2 linked regions of the Immundisolibacter sp. genome follow. The protein of the gene in region 1 binds, or shares a complex with, the protein of each later gene. Links are inferred from orthologs where the notes say so. Each region holds a gene or a part of one and is shown in the gene's direction. Other genes may lie near its edges.

Region 1 (9,203 bases):
CCGAAGGCCATCCCGACAAGATCTGCGACCAGATTTCGGACGCCATCCTGGACGCCTACCTGGCGCAGGATCCGGACGCCCGCGTGGCCTGCGAGACCCTGACCAAGACCGGCCTGGCCTTGGTGGCGGGCGAGATCAAGGTCAAGAAGGGCGTCTTCATCGAGACCGAGGAAATCATCCGCGGCGTGATCAAGGACATCGGCTACACCAGCTCGGACATGGGCTTCGACTGGGAGACCTGCGCGGTCATCAACGCGCTGGGCAAGCAGTCGAAACACATCAACCAGGGCGTCGACCGGCCCGATCCGGAAGACATGGGCGCCGGTGACCAGGGCCTGATGTTCGGCTACGCCTGCCGCGAGACCGACGTGCTGATGCCGGCGCCGATCACCTACGCGCACCGGCTGGTGCGCCGCCAGGCCGAGCTGCGCAAGAACGGTACGCTGCCGTGGCTGCGCCCGGACGCCAAGAGCCAGGTCAGCTTCCTGTACGAGGGTGGCCGCCCGGTGCACATCGACACCGTGGTGCTGTCCACCCAGCACGCGCCCGGCATCGAGCAGTCGGATATCCGCGAGGCGGTGATCGAGCAGATCATCAAGCCGGTGCTGGGCGACTGGCTGGCCGATCAGCCGACCATCCACGTCAACCCGACTGGATGCTTCGAGATCGGCGGGCCGATGGGCGATGCGGGTCTTACCGGGCGCAAGATCATCGTCGACACCTACGGCGGCATGGCCCGCCACGGCGGCGGCGCGTTCTCCGGCAAGGATCCGTCCAAGGTCGACCGTTCCGCCGCCTACGCCGCCCGCTACGTGGCCAAGAACATCGTCGCCGCGGGTCTTGCCGAGCGCTGCGAGGTGCAGGTGTCGTACGCCATCGGCGTGGCCGAACCGACCTCGATCATGGTCGATACCTTTGGCACCGGCCAGGTCAGCAACGTCACCCTGACGCGGCTGGTGCGCGAGCACTTCGACCTGCGCCCGGCCGGCATCCTGCGCATGCTGGACCTGAAGCGGCCGATCTATCGCGCCACCGCCTCGTATGGTCACTTCGGCCGCGACGAGGCAGATTTCACCTGGGAGCGCACCGACCGCGCCGACGCCTTGCGCGCCGCGGCCAACTGAGGGTCGGTCAGAGCTCGGCGCTGCCGGCCGGCTGCACATTGCTGCTGGCGAGCGCGCGCAGCGCTGCCGCCAGTCGCGGATCGGCAGTGGTTTTGGCCACTGTTTCGAGGTGTTCCCGGCTGGCGGTGCTGAGCGGTACCGGCAGCGGCGGCGCAGCGGATGGTGCCGCGCCGGTGGCCGTGGCCACGTGCACCTGCACCGCGTCGACCGGGCCGTAGGGCCAGTCGGCCAGCTGCCGGCACAGCTGCGGCGCCATGAAACGCAGGCGCGTCGCCCAGGCGCTGCCGCTGACGCCCAGACGCAGACGGCCGCGGTCCAGGGCCGCGCTGCGCAGCGCGGCGGCGAGGTCTGCCGGCAGGCGCTGCCGCAGCTGCGCCAGCAGTCTGGCGTGTTCCTCGCTCGCATGCAGCAGCTGCGCAAGCGGTCCGCCGGCAGCCGCCAGCAGCTTGTGAAGGTGTTGCTGGGAACCCATAATGCCTGCCCCCGGTCCGGCCTCCCATGGCTTGGCGACCGCCCGGATTATAGTGTTCCGCGATGATCAGCCTGCATATTCACTGGCTCCGCACCGGCGGCCAGCGCAGCCTCAGTCTGCACGGACCTACCCTGCTGGCGCTCGGCGGCCTGGTGCTGGGCGCCCTGGCCGGCAGTTTTGCGCTGGGCGCGAGCCTGCCGCTGGCCGAAGCGCTGCGCGACCGCAAGGCCGTTCGCCACGAGCTGCGCGCGCAGCGCTCGCGGCTGGACGACACGCTGCTCAGCGCACGCGCCCAGGCGCAGGCCCTCGCCAGCCGACTGGGTGAACTGCAGGGCCGCCTGACGCAGCTGGAGGCCGTCGGCCAGCGCGTAAGCGAAGCGGCCCGGCTGGCGCCGGATGCCTTCGATTTCGACGCCCCGCTGACCAGCGGTCCGGCCGGCGAGCAGCCCTTCGCGGTGGTCGATTTCGTGGCTGAGCTGGACGGTTTGTCGCGCCAGATCGACCGCCGCGCGGCGCAATTTTCGGTGCTCGACCGGGTCATCGGCGCCGGCCTCGTCGAGCGCGGCCCGCAGCTGCCCTCGCCGGTGCCGGGCGCGCAGCTGTCGTCGTACTTCGGCAGCCGCAGCGACCCGTTCAGCGGCCGGCGGGAGTTTCACCCCGGCATCGATTTTCGTGCCCCGCAGGGCGCACCCATCCAGGCCATGGCGGCCGGCGTGGTGGTCGGCAGCGGCTGGGAAAGCGGCTACGGCAACGTCGTCGAGATCGATCACGGCAACGGTTTCCGCACCCGGTATGCCCACAATCAGGCCAATCTGGTTACCAAAGGTCAGACAGTGAAACGCAGTCAGCTCATCGCCCGCGTCGGCCGCACCGGCCACGCCACCGGCTCGCATGTGCACCTCGAGGTGCTGCGCGGCGGTCGACTCATGGATCCGGCCGATTATTTGGGTGCGCTGGCGGCCGGCGAGCCGCTGCGCACGGCCACCCGCTGAGGCCGGCCACATGCTCCAGTCCCTAGTGCGGCGCATCGTCGGCAGCCGCAACCAGCGCGAAGTGAAGCGCTATTTCAAGTCCGTCGGGCGCATCAATGCGCTGGCGCCGCAGTTCGAAGCGCTGACCGACGCTGAGCTTCGGCAATGGACCGATACCCTCAAGCAGCGCCACGCCAACGGCGAAACGCTGGACCAGCTGCTGCCGGAAGCCTTCGCCCTGGTGCGCGAGGCGGCCGGCCGGGTGCTGGGCATGCGCCATTTCGACGTGCAGCTGGTCGGCGGCATGGTGCTGCACGAGGGCAAGATCGCCGAGATGCGCACCGGCGAGGGCAAGACCCTGGTCGCCACGCTGCCGGCCTACCTGAACGCGCTGGCCGGCAAGGGCGTGCACGTGGTGACGGTGAACGACTACCTGGCGCGCCGTGATGGCGCCTGGATGGGCCGGGTGTACGAGTTCCTGGGCCTGACCACCGGCATCATCGTGTCGAACCTGGACCAGGCGGCGCGTCAGGCCGCCTACGCGGCCGACATCACCTACGGCACCAACAACGAGTTCGGCTTCGACTACCTGCGCGACAACATGGCCTTCACGGCTGCCGACCGTGTGCAGCGCAGAAGCTACGGCATCATCGACGAAGTGGACTCGATCCTCATCGACGAGGCGCGCACGCCGCTGATCATCTCCGGCCCGTCCGAGGGCAGCACCGAGCTGTACGCCAAGGTCAACGCGCTGATTCCGCGCCTGACGCGCCAGACCGAACCGGACGGCCCGGGCGACTACCACGTCGACGAGAAAACCCGTCAGGTGCTGCTGACCGATGCCGGTCACGAGCACGCCGAGCAGCTGCTGGCCAAGGCCGGCCTGCTGGGCGAGGGCGAGAGCCTGTACGACGCCGCCAATATCACCCTGATGCATCACCTGAACGCCGCGCTGCGCGCCCACGCGCTGTTCCAGCGCGACGTGCATTACGTGGTCAACAACGGCGAAGTGATCATCGTGGACGAGTTCACCGGGCGGCTGATGCCCGGCCGGCGCTGGTCCGAGGGCCTGCATCAGGCGATCGAGGCCAAGGAGAAGGTGCCGGTCAAGCAGGAAAACCAGACCCTGGCCACCATCACCTTCCAGAACTATTTCCGCCTCTACGACAAGCTGTCGGGCATGACCGGCACCGCCGACACGGAAGCCTTCGAGCTGCACTCGATCTACGGCCTGGAAGTGGTGGTCATTCCCACGCACCGGCCGATGGTGCGCAAGGATCATGGCGACCAGGTGTTCCTGACGGTGGAGGAGAAGTACGACGCCGTGCTGGCCGACATCACCGACTGTCACAGCCGCGGCCAGCCGGTACTGGTCGGCACCGCCTCCATCGAGACCTCGGAGCTGGTGTCCGCGCGGCTGAAAAAGGCCAACATCCCGCACCAGGTGCTCAACGCCAAGTACCACGAGCAGGAAGCGCAGATCATCGCCCGCGCCGGCGAGATCGGTGCCGTCACCATCGCCACCAACATGGCCGGCCGCGGCACCGACATCGTGCTGGGCGGCAACCTGGAGGCACGCCTGCACGGCGTCGAGGATCCGGCCGAGCGCGAACGCATCCGCAGCCAGTGGCAGGCCGAGCACGACAAGGTGGTGGAACTGGGCGGCCTGCACGTGGCCGGCACCGAGCGCAACGAATCCCGCCGCGTCGACAACCAGCTGCGCGGCCGCTCCGGGCGCCAGGGCGACCCCGGCTCGTCGCGCTTCTATCTGTCCCTGCAGGACGATCTGATGCGCATCTTCGCCTCGGAGCGGGTCTCCGGCTGGATGCAGAAGCTGGGCCTGGAACCGGGTGAGGCGATCGAGCACCGCTGGGTCACGCGCGCCATCGAGAACGCCCAAAAGAAAGTCGAGGGCCGCAACTTCGACATGCGCAAGCAGCTACTCGAATACGACGACATCGCCAACGAGCAGCGCAAGCTGATCTACCAGCAGCGCAACGAACTGCTGGAAGCCGACGACGTGTCCGGCACCGTGCTGGCCATGGTGCGCGACGTGGTCGGCGCCACCGTGGACCGCTACCTGCCGCCCGGCAGCGTGGAAGAGCAATGGGACCTGGCTGGCCTGAAGGAAGCCCTGCACGACGAGCTCGGCAGCGCCTGCGACCCGGCGGAACTGGCCAGCCAACCGGACATGGACGCCGCCGCGCTGCGTGCCCGGCTGATCGAAATCATCGAAGCGGAGCTTGCGCAAAAGCAGTCCCGGGTCGAGCCGGCCGTCATGCGCCACTTCGAGAAGGCGGTCATGCTGCAGGTGCTCGACAGCCACTGGAAGGACCATCTGGCGGCCATGGATCACCTGCGCCACAGCATCCACCTGCGCGGCTACGCCCAGAAAAATCCCAAGCAGGAATACAAGCGCGAGGCCTTCACCCTGTTCACGCAGATGCTCGATCGGATCAAGACCGACGTCGCCACCACCCTGCTGCGCGTGCAGGTGCGCGCCGAGGAAGACGTGGAAGCGGTCGACCGTCAGCGCCGTCCGGCCGGCGAATACGACTACCAGCATGCATCGGCAGGTGCGCTGGAAGGCGAGGCCCAGGCCGAGGAAGCCGACCTGGCCGTGGCCCAGCGCCCATCGGCGGCGCCCTTCGTGCGCGGCATGCCCAAGGTGGGCCGCAACGAGCCGTGCCCGTGCGGCTCCGGCAAGAAATTCAAGCAATGCCACGGCCAGCTACAGTGAGCGCCGGGGCCTGATCGGGGGCGCCGCGCCATGGCCGTGAACCTCGCCGCGCCGGACGCGCTGACCCCCGTGGCCGGCGTGCGCCTGGCGGCCGTTGCCGCCGGCGTGCGCAAGCCGGGCCGCGACGACGTGGTGCTGCTGGAACTTGCCCCCGGCAGCCGCGTGGCGGCGGTATTCACACAAAACGCCTTCTGCGCCGCGCCCGTGACGCTGGCCAGGCAGCACTTGGCCGCGGCCGCGCCGCGCTTCCTGGTGATCAACAGCGGCAATGCCAACGCCGGCACCGGCGCCGCGGGCCTGGCTGCCGCGACTGCCTGCTGCGCCGAACTGGCGCGCCTGGGCGACTGCTCGGCGCAGTCCGTGCTGCCGTTCTCGACCGGCGTGATCGGCGAGCCGCTGCCGGTTGATCGCATCAGCGCCGTGCTGCCGGCCGCCCTGGCCAGTCTGCGTGCCGATGGCTGGAGCGCCGCCGCCCGCGCCATCATGACCACCGACACCGTGGCCAAGGGTCACAGCGTCACCGTCGCCAGCCCGCAGGGGCCGATCACCGTGACCGGCATCGCCAAAGGCTCGGGGATGATCCACCCGAACATGGCGACCCTGCTGGCCTACGTGGCCACCGATGCCGCGGTGGCGCAGCCGGCCCTGCAAGCCTGCCTGGCGCGCGCCGTGGGCGGCAGCTTCAACCGCATCACCGTGGACGGCGACACCTCCACCAACGACGCCTGCGTGCTGATCGCCACCGGTCAGGGCCCGGTCACGGTGGACGATCTGGCAAGTCCAGCCGGACCGGCGCTGCAAACCGCCGTGGACGAGGTCTGCCGCGTGCTGGCGCAGGCCATCGTGCGCGACGGCGAGGGCGCCACCAAGTTCATGACCGTGCACATCGAAGGCGGGCGCGACGCCGCCGAGTGCGCGCAGGTCGCCTATGCCATCGCCCGCTCGCCGCTGGTCAAGACGGCTTTTTTCGCCAGCGATCCGAACTGGGGGCGCATCCTGGCCGCCGTCGGTTACGCCGGCCTCGACGCGCTGGCCATCGAGCGCGTGAACGTGTACCTGGGCGACGTGTGCATCGTGCGCGAGGGCGGCCGGGCGGCGGACTACACGGAGGCCCGCGGCCAGGCCGTGATGTCGCAGGACGAAATCACCGTGCGCGTTGAGCTTGGCCGCGGCGGCGCCCAGACCACCGTCTGGACCTGCGATTTCTCCTACGACTACGTGCGCATCAACGCCGAGTACCGCACCTGACCGCGGGCGCTTCAGCGCGCTGGCCATGAGCCGCGATCCGGTCCACGTCGCCGTCGGCGTGCTGCGCCGCGCGGGCGAAATCCTGCTCACGCGCCGCCTGGCCGGCACCCACCTGGCCGGTTACTGGGAATTCCCGGGCGGGAAATTCGAGCCCGGCGAAATGCCGGAACAGGCACTCGCCCGCGAACTGCGCGAAGAACTCGGCATCGAGGTCGTGACCACGCAGCCGCTGATCCGCCACCGTCATCCCTACCCGGGCCGCGACGTCGTCCTGCACACCTATGAGGTCACAGCCTGGCAGGGCGAACCGCGCGGCCTGCAGGGCCAGGCGCTGCGCTGGCTGCCCGCCGACCTCATCGACCCGGCCGACTTGCCGCCCGCCGACGGACCGCTGCTCAGCGCCGCGCGGCTGCCCGACATCTACGCCATCAGCGGCGATTTCAGCGACCAGGCGGATTGTCTGCGCCGCGTCGAGCGCCTCATCGCCGGCGGCGTGCGCTTGCTGTGCCTGCGCTGCCCGGACCTGGACGCCGGCACCCACCGCGCCCTGGCAAGCGCGGTGCTGGCCCGGGCCCGGCCGATCGGCATGCAGGTCCTGCTGCATGGTGCGGCGGATTGGCTGACCGAACTTGCCGCGGAACTTGGCGCCGGCCGCCACCTGCCGGCGCGCGCCTTGGCGGCGCTCGACCAGCGCCCGTTGCCGCCCGGCGCCTGGTGCGCGGCCTCCTGCCACGACGCGAGCGAACTCGCCCAGGCGGCCCGCATCGGCTGCGACTTTGCCGTGCTGTCGCCGGTTGCGGTCACGGCCAGCCATCCGGACCGGCCGGCGCTCGGCTGGGCGCGTTTCGCCACGCTGGTCGAAGCCGCCGCCTTGCCGGTCTTCGCGCTGGGCGGCATGCAGCCAGAACTGGCCCGCGCCGCCCGCGAGCACGGCGGGCAGGGCGTGGCCGTGCTGCGTGGCTTGTGGAGCCGTGCCGGCGGCTGATCGTCTGTAGTCAGCCGCGCGGATGGCTCGCCGCCGCAGCGGCAACTGCCCGTCTATCACAGCAGCGGGCTCACTCCCACTCTATTGTCAACGGCCAGTCGCTTTTCATAGGTAAGGACCGAGCTTTGTCGGCCGGAAATCGGCCGGATACCGACATCTCTACCGTCGCCAAGCAATGCATGACAACAGTCATCCCTATGACTTGGAGCGATGAAGCCCGCTTCACAGCCTTCGGCAAGGCAGAACGGGACGTCCTCACCCGAGGTTGACGGTATCGGAAGTGCCGTGCCGCGAGCCAATGACGGTTGACCCTGCCTCGGTTTCACATACATCAGAACGTTGATAATTTTCTGATGAACGGAGAGCGAGATGGGCAACAGAGCATTGGTACCGAACCGGCAGTACCCGGATGAGTTCAAGGCGGAGGCGGTGCGGCTAGGAGCCTGGGCGGTAGGAATCCATGGCGCTAAGATTTGGCCATGCCAACGACCTACCGCCCGTACGATCCCGACCAGCTTCTGTTGCTGCCTGCGTCACTCAAGGAGTGGCTGCCGGAGCGGCATCTGGCGTACTTCATATCCGACGCCGTGGAAGCGCTGGACCTCAAAGCGTTTCATGCGCGCTATGCGGGTGACGGCCGGCGGCGTCAACCGTTCGATCCATCGATGATGGTCAAGGTGCTGGTGTATGCCTACGCCAGCGGCGTGTTCTCGTCGCGCAAGATCGCCAGTCGTTTGGAAGAGGACGTGGCGTTTCGCGTGCTGGGCGCGGGGAATTTCCCGGCGCACCGGACGCTGCGGGAGTTTCGGCAGCTGCACCTGGCGGAGTTCTCGGCACTGTTCGTGCAGATCGTGCAGCTGGCGCGGGAAGCGGGCTTGGTGAAGCTGGGCCGGATCGGCATCGACGGCACCAAGATCAAGGCCAACGCCAGCAAGCACAAGGCGATGAGCTATGGCCGGATGCGGGAGCAGGAGGCGCGGCTGAAGTCCGAGATTGCGCAGCTGTTGAAGCAGGCCGAGGCGCAGGACGCGCAGGAAGATGCCCAGTACGGCGACCGGCGCGGCGACGCGCTGCCGGATGAGCTGGGACGGCGCGAGCAGCGGCTCAAGATCATCCAGGCGGCCAAGGCGCGGCTCCAAGCGCGGCAGCGCGAGCAGGACCACAGGGACGGACGCAGCATGGACGACGACGGCCAGACGCGCGGTCCGGGCGGGCGTCGCTGCAAGCGCGCCTTCGGCGTACCCGAGGACCAGGCGCAGGACAACTTCACGGATCCGCAGTCGCGGATCATGAAGACGGCCGATGGGTTTCAGCAGGGCTACAACGCTCAGGCGGCCGTGGACGAAGACAGCCATCTGATTGTCGCGACCGGGTTGACGGACTGTGCGGCAGACACCCATCAGCTGCTGCCGATGATCGAGGCCACGATGCGCACCGTGGGCGCTGCGCCGACGATGACGCTGGCTGACAGCGGCTATGCCAGCGAGGACAACTTCGCGGCACTGGAGGCGCGGCAACTGCCCGCGTGCGTGGCGCTGGCGCGTGAAGGCAAGGCCTTGCGCACGATCGATCCAGCGCAACACCCGGCAACGCAGCGCATGGCCGAGCGATTGGCCACGCCGCAGGGCAAGGATCACTACCGGCGGCGCAAGTTCATCCCCGA
Region 2 (8,918 bases), 270 kb from region 1 along the record:
CGATTGAGGCGGGCAACACGCTGCCGCTGCGAAACGTGCCGGTCGGCAGCACGGTCCACTGTGTGGAGCTGAAAGTCGGCAAGGGTGCCCAGCTGGCGCGAAGCGCCGGCACTTCGGCGCAGCTGCTGGCCCGCGAGGGCGATTCGGTGACGCTGCGCCTGAAGTCCGGCGAGATTCGGCGCGTGCCTGCCGACTGTCGGGCGACCCTCGGCGAGGTAGGCAACGGCGAGCATTCGCTGCGCTCGCTGGGCAAGGCCGGCGCCACCCGCTGGCGCGGCATCCGCCCGACGGTGCGCGGTGTGGCCATGAACCCGGTCGATCATCCGCACGGTGGTGGTGAGGGACGCACCTCGGGTGGACGTCATCCGGTCTCGCCCTGGGGTGTGCCGACCAAGGGTTACAAGACCCGCAAGAACAAGCGTACCAGCGGCCAGATCGTGCGCCGGCGCAGCGTCAAGTAAGGACAGGACGGAGCCAGACTCGTGCCAAGATCCGTAAAGAAGGGACCGTTCGTCGATCTGCATCTGATGCAGAAGGTCGAACAGATAGTCGCCAGCGGCGGCAGCCGCAAGCCGATCAAGACCTGGTCGCGGCGTTCCACCGTGCTGCCGGACATGGTCGGCCTGACCTTTGCCGTGCACAACGGCCGCCAGCACGTGCCGGTCGTGGTCAACGAAAACATGGTCGGCCACAAGCTGGGCGAGTTCGTGCCCACGCGCACCTACCGCGGCCACGTGGCCGACCGCAAGACGCGCTGAGGCAGTCATGGAAACCTTTGCTTTGATGCGCAATGCGCACATTTCCGCCCAGAAGGGACGGTTGGTGGCCGACCAGGTGCGTGGCATGCCGGTTGACAAGGCGCTGCAGCTGCTGCTGCACAGCACCAAGAAGGCCGCCCACCTGGTCAAGAAGGTGGTCGAGTCGGCCATTGCCAACGCCGAGCACAACAACGGCGCCGACGTGGACGAGCTGCGGATCGCAGCCGTGTGCGTGGACGAGGGCCCGTCGATGAAGCGCTTCCATGCCCGCGCGCGCGGTCGCGGCAACCGGATCACGAAGCGTACCTGTCACATCAAGGTCGTTGTCAGCGACCAGAAAAAGGCCAAGGGCTAACCCACATGGGACAGAAAGTTCACCCGACCGGCATCCGACTGGGCGTCGTCAAGGATCATAATTCGCGCTGGTACGCTCAGGGTCGCGCCTTCGCCGATAACCTGAACGCCGACATTGCCGTGCGGGCCCTGTTGCGCAAGCACTTGGCGCACGCCTCGGTGAGCCGCATCGAGATCGAGCGCCCGGCACAGAATGCACGCGTGATCATTCACACCGCGCGTCCGGGCATCGTCATCGGCAAGAAAGGCGACGACATCGAGAAGCTGCGTCGGCTGGTTGGCGAGCGGATGGGCATTCCGGTGCACATCAGTGTCGAGGAAATCCGTCGCCCGGAGCTGGACGCCTACCTGGTGGCCGAGAGCGTGGCCCAGCAGCTGGAGCGGCGCATCATGTTTCGCCGCGCCATGCGCCGGGCGGTGACCAATGCCATGCGCCTGCACGCGCAGGGCATTCGCATCAACGTCGGTGGCCGTCTGAACGGCGCCGAGATCGCACGCAGCGAGTGGTATCGCGAGGGTCGGGTGCCGCTGCACACCTTCCGCGCCAACATCGATTACGGCACCGCCGAGGCCAAGACCACCTACGGGATCATTGGCGTCAAGGTCTGGATTTATAAGGGCGACGGTCCCGAGGGCGCCGACGGCGCTCACGCACCGGGCGCCTGAGATAACAGGAAAGCACCATGTTGCAGCCTAAGCGGACGAAATTCCGCAAACAGTTCAAGGGTCGTAACCGGGGCCTGGCCCTGGTCGGCAACGCCGTCAGCTTCGGCGAGTTCGGCCTCAAGGCGGTCAGCCGCGGGCGCATCACTGCCCGCCAGATCGAGGCCGCGCGTCGCGCCATCAGCCGGCACGTGCGTCGCGGCGGGAAGATCTGGATCCGCATCTTCCCGGACAAGCCGATTTCCAAGAAGCCGCTCGAAGTCCGCATGGGCAAGGGCAAGGGTGCGGTCGAGTACTGGGTCGCCGAGATTCAGCCCGGCAAGGTGCTGTACGAAATGGAAGGTGTGGACGAAGCCGTGGCCCGCGAGGCGATGGCGCTGGCCGCCGCCAAATTGTCGGTACGCACCACCTTCGTGAAGCGGGGGCTTACGGCATGAAGATCGCTGAACTGCGCGGCAAGTCGGCCGCCGAACTGAACAAGAAGCTGATCGAGCTGCATCGCGAGCACCTGAATCTGCGGGTGCAGCGGGCGACCGGTCAGCTGGCTCGGCCGTCACGCTTCCGCGCCTTGCGGCGCGAGGTGGCGCAAATCAAGACCCTTCTGAAAGAACAGGCTTCGCAGGCAAGCGCATGACGGAAGAAACTGTAAGTCGTCGCACGGTGGTCGGCCGGGTGGTGAGCGACAAGATGGAGAAGTCCATCAGCGTGCTGGTTGAAACCCGCGAGCAACACCCGATCTACAAGAAATACCTGCGTCGCTCGACCAAGTTCCATGCTCACGATGCCGCCAACGAGTGCCGCATCGGTGATCTGGTGCGGATCGAGGAATGCCGGCCGCTGTCCAAGACCAAGACCTGGCGTCTGGTCGAGGTCATCGAGCGGATCGGCGGTTGAGCGCGCCAGCCAAGCGGAGACGGTCATGATTCAGATGCAAAGCCACCTCGATGTGGCCGACAACAGTGGCGCACGGCGCGTGATGTGCATCAAGGTGCTGGGTGGGTCCAAGCGGCGCTATGCCGGCGTCGGTGACGTGATCCGCGTGAGCATCAAGGACGCCATTCCGCGGGGCAAGGTCAAGAAGGGCGAGGTTTACCGGGCCGTGGTGGTGCGCACCGTGCATGGTGTGCGGCGCTCGGACGGTTCCAAGATTCGCTTCGACAGCAACGCCGTGGTGTTGCTCAACAATCAGGGTGCGCCGATCGGTACGCGCATCTTCGGGCCGGTGACGCGCGAGTTGCGTACCGAGCAGTTCATGCGTCTGGTGTCGCTGGCACCGGAAGTTCTCTGAGGGATCACGCATGCGCAAGATCAAGCGAGGCGACGAGGTCATCGTCATCACCGGGCGGGACAAGGGCAAGCGCGGCCAGGTGGTGCGCATGGTGGCGGCCGACAAGGTGGTCGTCGAGGGCGTGAACGTGGTCAAGAAGCACGTCAAGCCGAACCCGATGAGCGGGCAGCAGGGCGGCATCCTGGAAAAGGAAATGCCGCTGCAGGTGTCCAATGTTGCCTATTTCAACAAGGCCACCCAGCGTGCCGACCGCATCGGCTTTCGGGTGCTCGAAGACGGGCGCAAGGTGCGCTTTACCAAATCCAACGGCGAGGTGGTCGACTGAGGTCGGCCGGTGCACATGACAAGGCTGGAACAATATTACAAGGACGTGGTCGTTGCCCGACTGCGCGAGGAACTGGGTATCGCCAACGTGATGGCGGTGCCCAAGCTGCTCAAGGTCACGCTGAACATGGGGGTTGGTGAGGCCGCGGCCGACAAGAAGGCGCTCGACGCCGCCGTCGCCGACATGACCCTGATCAGCGGGCAGAAGCCGCAGGTCACCAAGGCGCGCAAGGCGGTGGCGAGCTTCAAGATTCGCGAGGGCTGGCCCATCGGCTGCAAGGTGACCCTGCGCCGGGCGCGCATGTATGAGTTCCTGGACCGCTTCATCACCGTTGCGGCGCCGCGCATCCGCGATTTTCGCGGCCTGTCGCCGCGCGGCTTCGACGGCCGTGGCAACTACAACATGGGCCTGACCGAACAGATCATTTTTCCTGAGATCGATTTCGACAAGGTCGACAAGATTCGCGGCATGGATGTGTCGATCAGTACCACGGCGATCAATGACGAGCACGGTCGGGCGCTGCTGACCGCATTCAACTTTCCCTTCCGGGGCTGAGGACACAGCTGTGGCCAAGACATCCGTAATCAATCGCAACGAAAAGCGTGCCGCGCTGGTGCGCAAGTACGCTGCGCGCCGCGCCGAACTGAAGGCTGCGGCCGTGAACGTGAACCTGTCCGAGGAGCAGCGTTACGCCGCGCAGTTGGCGCTGCAAAAGTTGCCGCGTGACGCCAGCCCGGTGCGGCTGGTCAGCCGCTGCCAGGCCACCGGCCGGGCACATGGCGTGTACAAGAAATTCGGCCTCGGGCGCAACAAGCTGCGCGAAGCATCCATGCGCGGCGATGTGCCGGGCATGGTCAAGGCCAGCTGGTAAGGTGGAAAAAGCATATGACCATCATGGATCCGATTGCCGACATGCTCACGCGGGTGCGTAATGCACTCGCGCGGCGTTACGCGGAAGTCGTCATGCCGTCTTCGAAGATGAAGATCGCCGTGGCGGAAGTGCTCAAGAGCGAGGGTTTCATCAGCGGCTTTTCGGTCACCGAGACCGACGGCCGACTGATTCTGACCGTGAGCCTCAAGTACGCCGAAGGCAAACCGGCCATCCGCAGCCTGCGTCGGGCCAGCCGGCCCGGGCTGCGCATGTACCGCGGCAAGGACGAACTGCCGCGCGTGCTCGGTGGCTTCGGTGTTGCCATCGTTTCCACGCCGCAGGGCGTGATGTCCGACCGGGCGGCGCGTCGCGCCGGCGTCGGTGGCGAAGTGTTGTGCCTGGTTTCCTGACGGAAAGCTCCAATGTCTAGAGTTGCCAAAAATCCCATCCCCCTGCCCAAGGGCGTCGAGGTGGTGGTGTCCGCGGACCATGTGCAGGTGAAGGGCGCCAAGGGCAGCCTCTCGCAGGCCTTGCACCGCGATGTCGAAGTTTCAAACGACGCCGGCGTGCTGCGCGTTGGCGTGCGTGAGGAAACGACCGCGGCCTGGGCGCAGGCCGGCACTGCGCGGGCGCTGATCAGCAACATGGTCAAGGGCTGCAGCGAAGGCTTTGCGCGCACACTGGATCTGGTCGGCGTCGGCTATCGTGTGCAGATGAAGGGACCGGTGCTGAGCATTGCCGTGGGCTACTCGCACCCGGTCGAGATGGCGGTGCCGGAAGGCCTGCAGGTTGAGACGCCGACCCAGACGCAGGTCGTGGTGCGCGGCGCCGATCGTCAGCGCGTCGGCCAGCTGGCGGCCAACATTCGCGCCGTGCGTCCGCCGGAGCCGTACAAGGGCAAGGGAATTCGATACTCCGACGAAGTCGTGGTCCGTAAAGAGACCAAGAAGAAGAAGTAGTCGGTAACAGCAGGTAAATCGGGCAATGGAAAAAAAGGTCAAGCGTCTGCGGCGCGGACGCGCCACACGGGCGCAGATTCGGAAACTGGGCGTCACGCGGCTGTGCATTCACCGCACGCCGCAGCACACCTACGCACAGGTCATCGACGCCAGCGGCGGTCGCGTGCTTGCCGCCGCCAGCACGCTCGAGAAGGCGCTGGCTGAGCAGCTTGGCCACACCGGCAACGTCGAGGCAGCGCGCCTGGTCGGCCGGGTGGTGGCCGAGCGTGCCCAGCAGGCGGGCGTGCTCAAGGTTGCGTTCGACCGCAGCGGGTTCATGTATCACGGCCGCGTGAAGGCGCTGGCGGATGCCGCCCGCGAAGCCGGTCTGCAATTCTAGGAGCTGGTCATGGCCCGAGCTGAACAAACATACGAAACCAACGACATCCAGAAGCTGATCAACGTGCGCCGCGTGGCCAAGGTGGTCAAGGGCGGGCGCCAGTTCGGCTTTGCCGCGCTGACCGTGGTCGGCGACGGGGACGGGCGGGTCGGCTTCGGGCAGGGCAAGGCCCGCGAAGTGCCGGTCGCCATCCAGAAAGCCATGGAGGCGGCGCGCCGCGACATGGTGCGGGTGCCGCTCAATGGCGGCACCTTGTACTACCCGATCACCGCCCGTCACGGCGCGGCCAAGGTATACATGCAGCCGGCTTCCGAGGGCACGGGCATCATCGCCGGCGGTGCCATGCGCGCCGTGTTCGAGGCGCTGGGCGTGCGCGACGTGCTGGCCAAGTGCATCGGCAGCAGCAATCCCGTGAACGTCGTGATGGCCACCATCGCCGGGCTGGTCGGTATGGAATCGCCGGACGCCATCGCCATGCGCCGGGGCCTCAACGTGGAAGACCTGCGGGCATGAACAGCAACACGACCAAGAAAGTGCGCGTCACCCTGGTGCGCAGCCGCTCCGGCCGTGGCCGGGTGCACGATGCCTGCGTTACCGGCCTTGGCCTGCGCCGGATCGGCAGCCAGCGCGAGCTGGAAGACACACCGGCCGTGCGCGGCATGATTCGCAAGGTCAGCTACCTGCTCAAGGTGGAGGAAGTCTGATGCGTCTTGACACCCTCAAAGCCGCCGAAGGCGCGCGCACGGCGCGGCGCCGTCTGGGGCGCGGTATCGGCTCCGGGCTTGGCAAGACCGCCGGTCGCGGTCACAAGGGCCAGCACGCGCGTGCCGGCGGCTATCACAAGGTCGGCTTCGAGGGCGGCCAGATGCCGCTGCAACGCCGGTTGCCAAAGCGCGGCTTCAATTCGCGCACCCTGGGCGACAGCGCCGAGGTGCGGTTGTCCGAACTGCATCTGGTCAAGACCGAGGTCATTGACCTGGACGCGCTCAAGCTGGCCGGCATCGTGCCCAAGGGCGCCAAGCGTGCCAAGGTCATCGTGTCCGGTGAGCTGGCCGGGCCGGTGCGCCTGAAAGGCGTGGCGGTCACCGCGGGCGCGCGGGCCGTCATCGAGCAGGCCGGCGGGAGCATAGAAGAAGCCTGATGGCTACGCGCGCCGCCAATCCAGCCATGCTCGGCGGGCTCGGCAAGTTCGCCGAGCTGCGGCGGCGGCTGCTGTTCGTGATCGGCGCGCTGCTGGTGTTTCGCCTGGGCGCGCACGTGCCGGTGCCGGGCATCAACCCGCAGGCGCTGGCGGCCATGTTCGAGGCCCAGCGCGGAACGGTGCTGGACATGTTCAACATGTTCTCGGGCGGCGCCTTGCAGCGACTGTCGATTTTCGCGCTCGGGGTGATGCCGTACATTTCGGCGTCGATCATCGTGCAGCTGCTCAGCAGTGTGCTGCCCAAGCTGGAAGAGTTGAAGAAGGAGGGCGCCGCCGGGCGGCGCAAACTGACGCAGTACACGCGTTATGGCACGGTGGTATTGGCAACCTTCCAGGCGCTTGGCATCGCCATCGCGCTGGAGGCCCAGACCGCGGGCGGGATGTCGGTGGTCATCGATCCGGGCTTCGGTTTTCGGTTGATTGCCATATCGACCCTGGTGGCTGGCAGCATGTTTCTGCTGTGGCTGGGTGAGCAGGTAACCGAACGGGGTATCGGCAACGGCATCTCGCTGCTGATTTTCGCCGGCATCGTGGCCGGATTGCCGGGTGCCTTCGGCGGCACGCTCGAGCTGGTCAGCACCGGCGAGATCGGTGGTGCGGTAGTGCTGCTGCTGTTGCTGGTGATTCTGGGTGTGACGGCGTTCGTGGTGTTCGTCGAGCGCGGCCAGCGACGCATAACGGTCAATTACGCGCAGCGTCAGCAGGGGCAGCGCATGTACGCGGCGCAGACCAGCCACCTGCCGCTGAAACTGAACATGGCGGGTGTGATTCCGGCGATTTTTGCTTCCAGCATTCTGCTGTTTCCGTCGACGCTGGCCAGCTGGGCCGGCAGTGGCGACAACGCGCTGTCCTGGTTGCGGCATGTGACCACAGCCTTGTCGCCGGGTCAGCCGCTGTACGTGCTGCTGTATGCCGCCGGTATCGTGTTCTTTTGCTTTTTCTATACCGCAGTGGTCTTCAATCCGAAGGACACGGCGGACAACCTGAAGCGTTCCGGCGCATTTTTGCCCGGCGTGCGGCCCGGTGAGCAGACGGCCCGCTACATCGATGGCGTGGTGACGCGCCTGACGGTTGCGGGCGCGGCGTACATCGCGCTGGTGTGCCTGCTGCCGGAGTTCATGATCGTTTACTGGAACGTGCCGTTCTATTTCGGTGGGACGTCGCTGCTGATCGTGGTCATTACGATCATGGATTTCATGGCGCAGGTGCAGACCCACGTCATGAGCCATCAGTACGAGGGCCTGATGAAGAAGGCCAACCTGAAGGGCCGCGGCGCCGCCGGTTTGTTCGGCCCCCGTTAGTTTTGGAGTCACGACAGTGAAAGTTCGCGCATCGGTCAAGAAGCTTTGCCGCAATTGCAAGATCATTCGGCGCAAGGGCGTGGTTCGCGTCATTTGTGTCGAAGCCCGGCACAAGCAGCGGCAGGGTTGAGTCGGCCGCGTCGGCCGCAAAGGAATTCTGGAGTTCGGTAAATGGCTCGTATTGCTGGTATCAACATTCCCGACAACAAGCACGCGCGCGTTGCCCTGACGTCGATTTACGGCGTGGGCGCTACCCGTGCGCTGGAGATTTGCGCCGCGGCGCAGATCGAGCCGGCACGGCGCATCCGGGATCTGAGCGAGGCGGAGGTCGAGGCGCTGCGCCGCGAAGTCGGCAAGCTGACGGTCGAGGGCGACCTGCGGCGCGAGCTGCAGATCAACATCAAGCGCCTGATGGACCTGGGCACGTATCGGGGCCTGCGTCACCGCCGAGGTCTGCCGGTGCGCGGTCAGCGCACCCGTACCAACGCCCGCACCCGCAAGGGTCCGCGCAAGCCCATTCGCAAGTAATCGCTAACAGGATCGCCTCATGGCCAAGCCCAACACCAGCAAGACGCGCAAGCGCGTCAAGAAGAACGTTTCCGAAGGCGTGGCGCACGTGCACGCCTCGTTCAACAACACGATCATTACCATCACTGACCGGCAAGGGAACGCCCTGTCGTGGGCCACGGCCGGCTCCTGTGGCTTCAAGGGTTCGCGCAAGAGCACGCCGTTCGCGGCCCAGGTGGCCGCCGACAAGGCCGGCACCAAGGCGCAGGAATTCGGCGTCAAGACACTGGACGTGGTGGTCAACGGTCCCGG

What was found.
Region 2: the proteins of secA (region 1) and secY are in contact, whole or in part, in a crystal structure (PDB 3DIN), measured with the Thermotoga maritima proteins. The link is inferred for Immundisolibacter sp. from one-to-one orthologs. Residues at the interface, in WP_004082002.1 of Thermotoga maritima: Glu261, Ala262, Arg263, Lys300, Ala301, Arg302, Thr303, Ile304, Ile305, Leu323, Tyr324, Asp325, Pro326, Val329, Ser330, Tyr333, Ile336, Lys340, Phe345, Val349, Glu363, Phe364, Tyr374, Ser375, Gly376, Gly377, Glu393, Ile395, Thr482, Ser483; in WP_004081795.1 of Thermotoga maritima: Glu108, Gly109, Glu110, Glu111, Ala236, Glu237, Arg238, Arg239, Ile240, Thr241, Ile242, Gln243, Tyr244, Ala245, Arg246, Arg247, Val248, Thr249, Gly250, Arg251, Arg252, Val253, Tyr254, Gly256, Ala257, Ser258, Thr259, Tyr260, Leu261, Pro262.

Annotation. Positions count from the first base shown.
Region 1 is NZ_JACIZD010000001.1:471,703-480,905, forward strand. Bases 2,223-5,507 are described here. They hold secA (preprotein translocase subunit SecA), read left to right. Parts: upstream 2,223-2,598; coding sequence 2,599-5,307; downstream 5,308-5,507. Other genes in these bases: H5U26_RS02290 (M23 family metallopeptidase), read left to right, coding at 2,223-2,588; argJ (bifunctional glutamate N-acetyltransferase/amino-acid acetyltransferase ArgJ), read left to right, coding at 5,338-5,507. Also shown: metK (methionine adenosyltransferase), read left to right, coding at 1-1,124; H5U26_RS02285 (DciA family protein), read right to left, coding at 1,132-1,596; more of H5U26_RS02290, read left to right, coding at 1,659-2,222; more of argJ, read left to right, coding at 5,508-6,555; H5U26_RS02305 (Nudix family hydrolase), read left to right, coding at 6,581-7,540; H5U26_RS02310 (IS1182 family transposase), read left to right, coding at 8,020-9,203. UniProt on the Escherichia coli protein: Required for protein export, interacts with the SecYEG preprotein conducting channel.
Region 2 is NZ_JACIZD010000001.1:742,400-751,317, forward strand. What follows is about bases 5,919-8,918. They hold secY (preprotein translocase subunit SecY), read left to right. Parts: upstream 5,919-6,737; coding sequence 6,738-8,099; downstream 8,100-8,918. Other genes in these bases: rpsE (30S ribosomal protein S5), read left to right, coding at 5,919-6,110; rpmD (50S ribosomal protein L30), read left to right, coding at 6,107-6,301; rplO (50S ribosomal protein L15), read left to right, coding at 6,301-6,738; rpmJ (50S ribosomal protein L36), read left to right, coding at 8,116-8,229; rpsM (30S ribosomal protein S13), read left to right, coding at 8,271-8,627. Outside these bases: rplB (50S ribosomal protein L2), read left to right, coding at 1-461; rpsS (30S ribosomal protein S19), read left to right, coding at 483-758; rplV (50S ribosomal protein L22), read left to right, coding at 766-1,113; rpsC (30S ribosomal protein S3), read left to right, coding at 1,119-1,778; rplP (50S ribosomal protein L16), read left to right, coding at 1,796-2,212; rpmC (50S ribosomal protein L29), read left to right, coding at 2,209-2,409; rpsQ (30S ribosomal protein S17), read left to right, coding at 2,406-2,669; rplN (50S ribosomal protein L14), read left to right, coding at 2,695-3,063; rplX (50S ribosomal protein L24), read left to right, coding at 3,074-3,388; rplE (50S ribosomal protein L5), read left to right, coding at 3,404-3,943; rpsN (30S ribosomal protein S14), read left to right, coding at 3,954-4,259; rpsH (30S ribosomal protein S8), read left to right, coding at 4,274-4,669; rplF (50S ribosomal protein L6), read left to right, coding at 4,682-5,218; rplR (50S ribosomal protein L18), read left to right, coding at 5,244-5,597; more of rpsE, read left to right, coding at 5,607-5,918. UniProt on the Escherichia coli protein: The central subunit of the protein translocation channel SecYEG. Consists of two halves formed by TMs 1-5 and 6-10.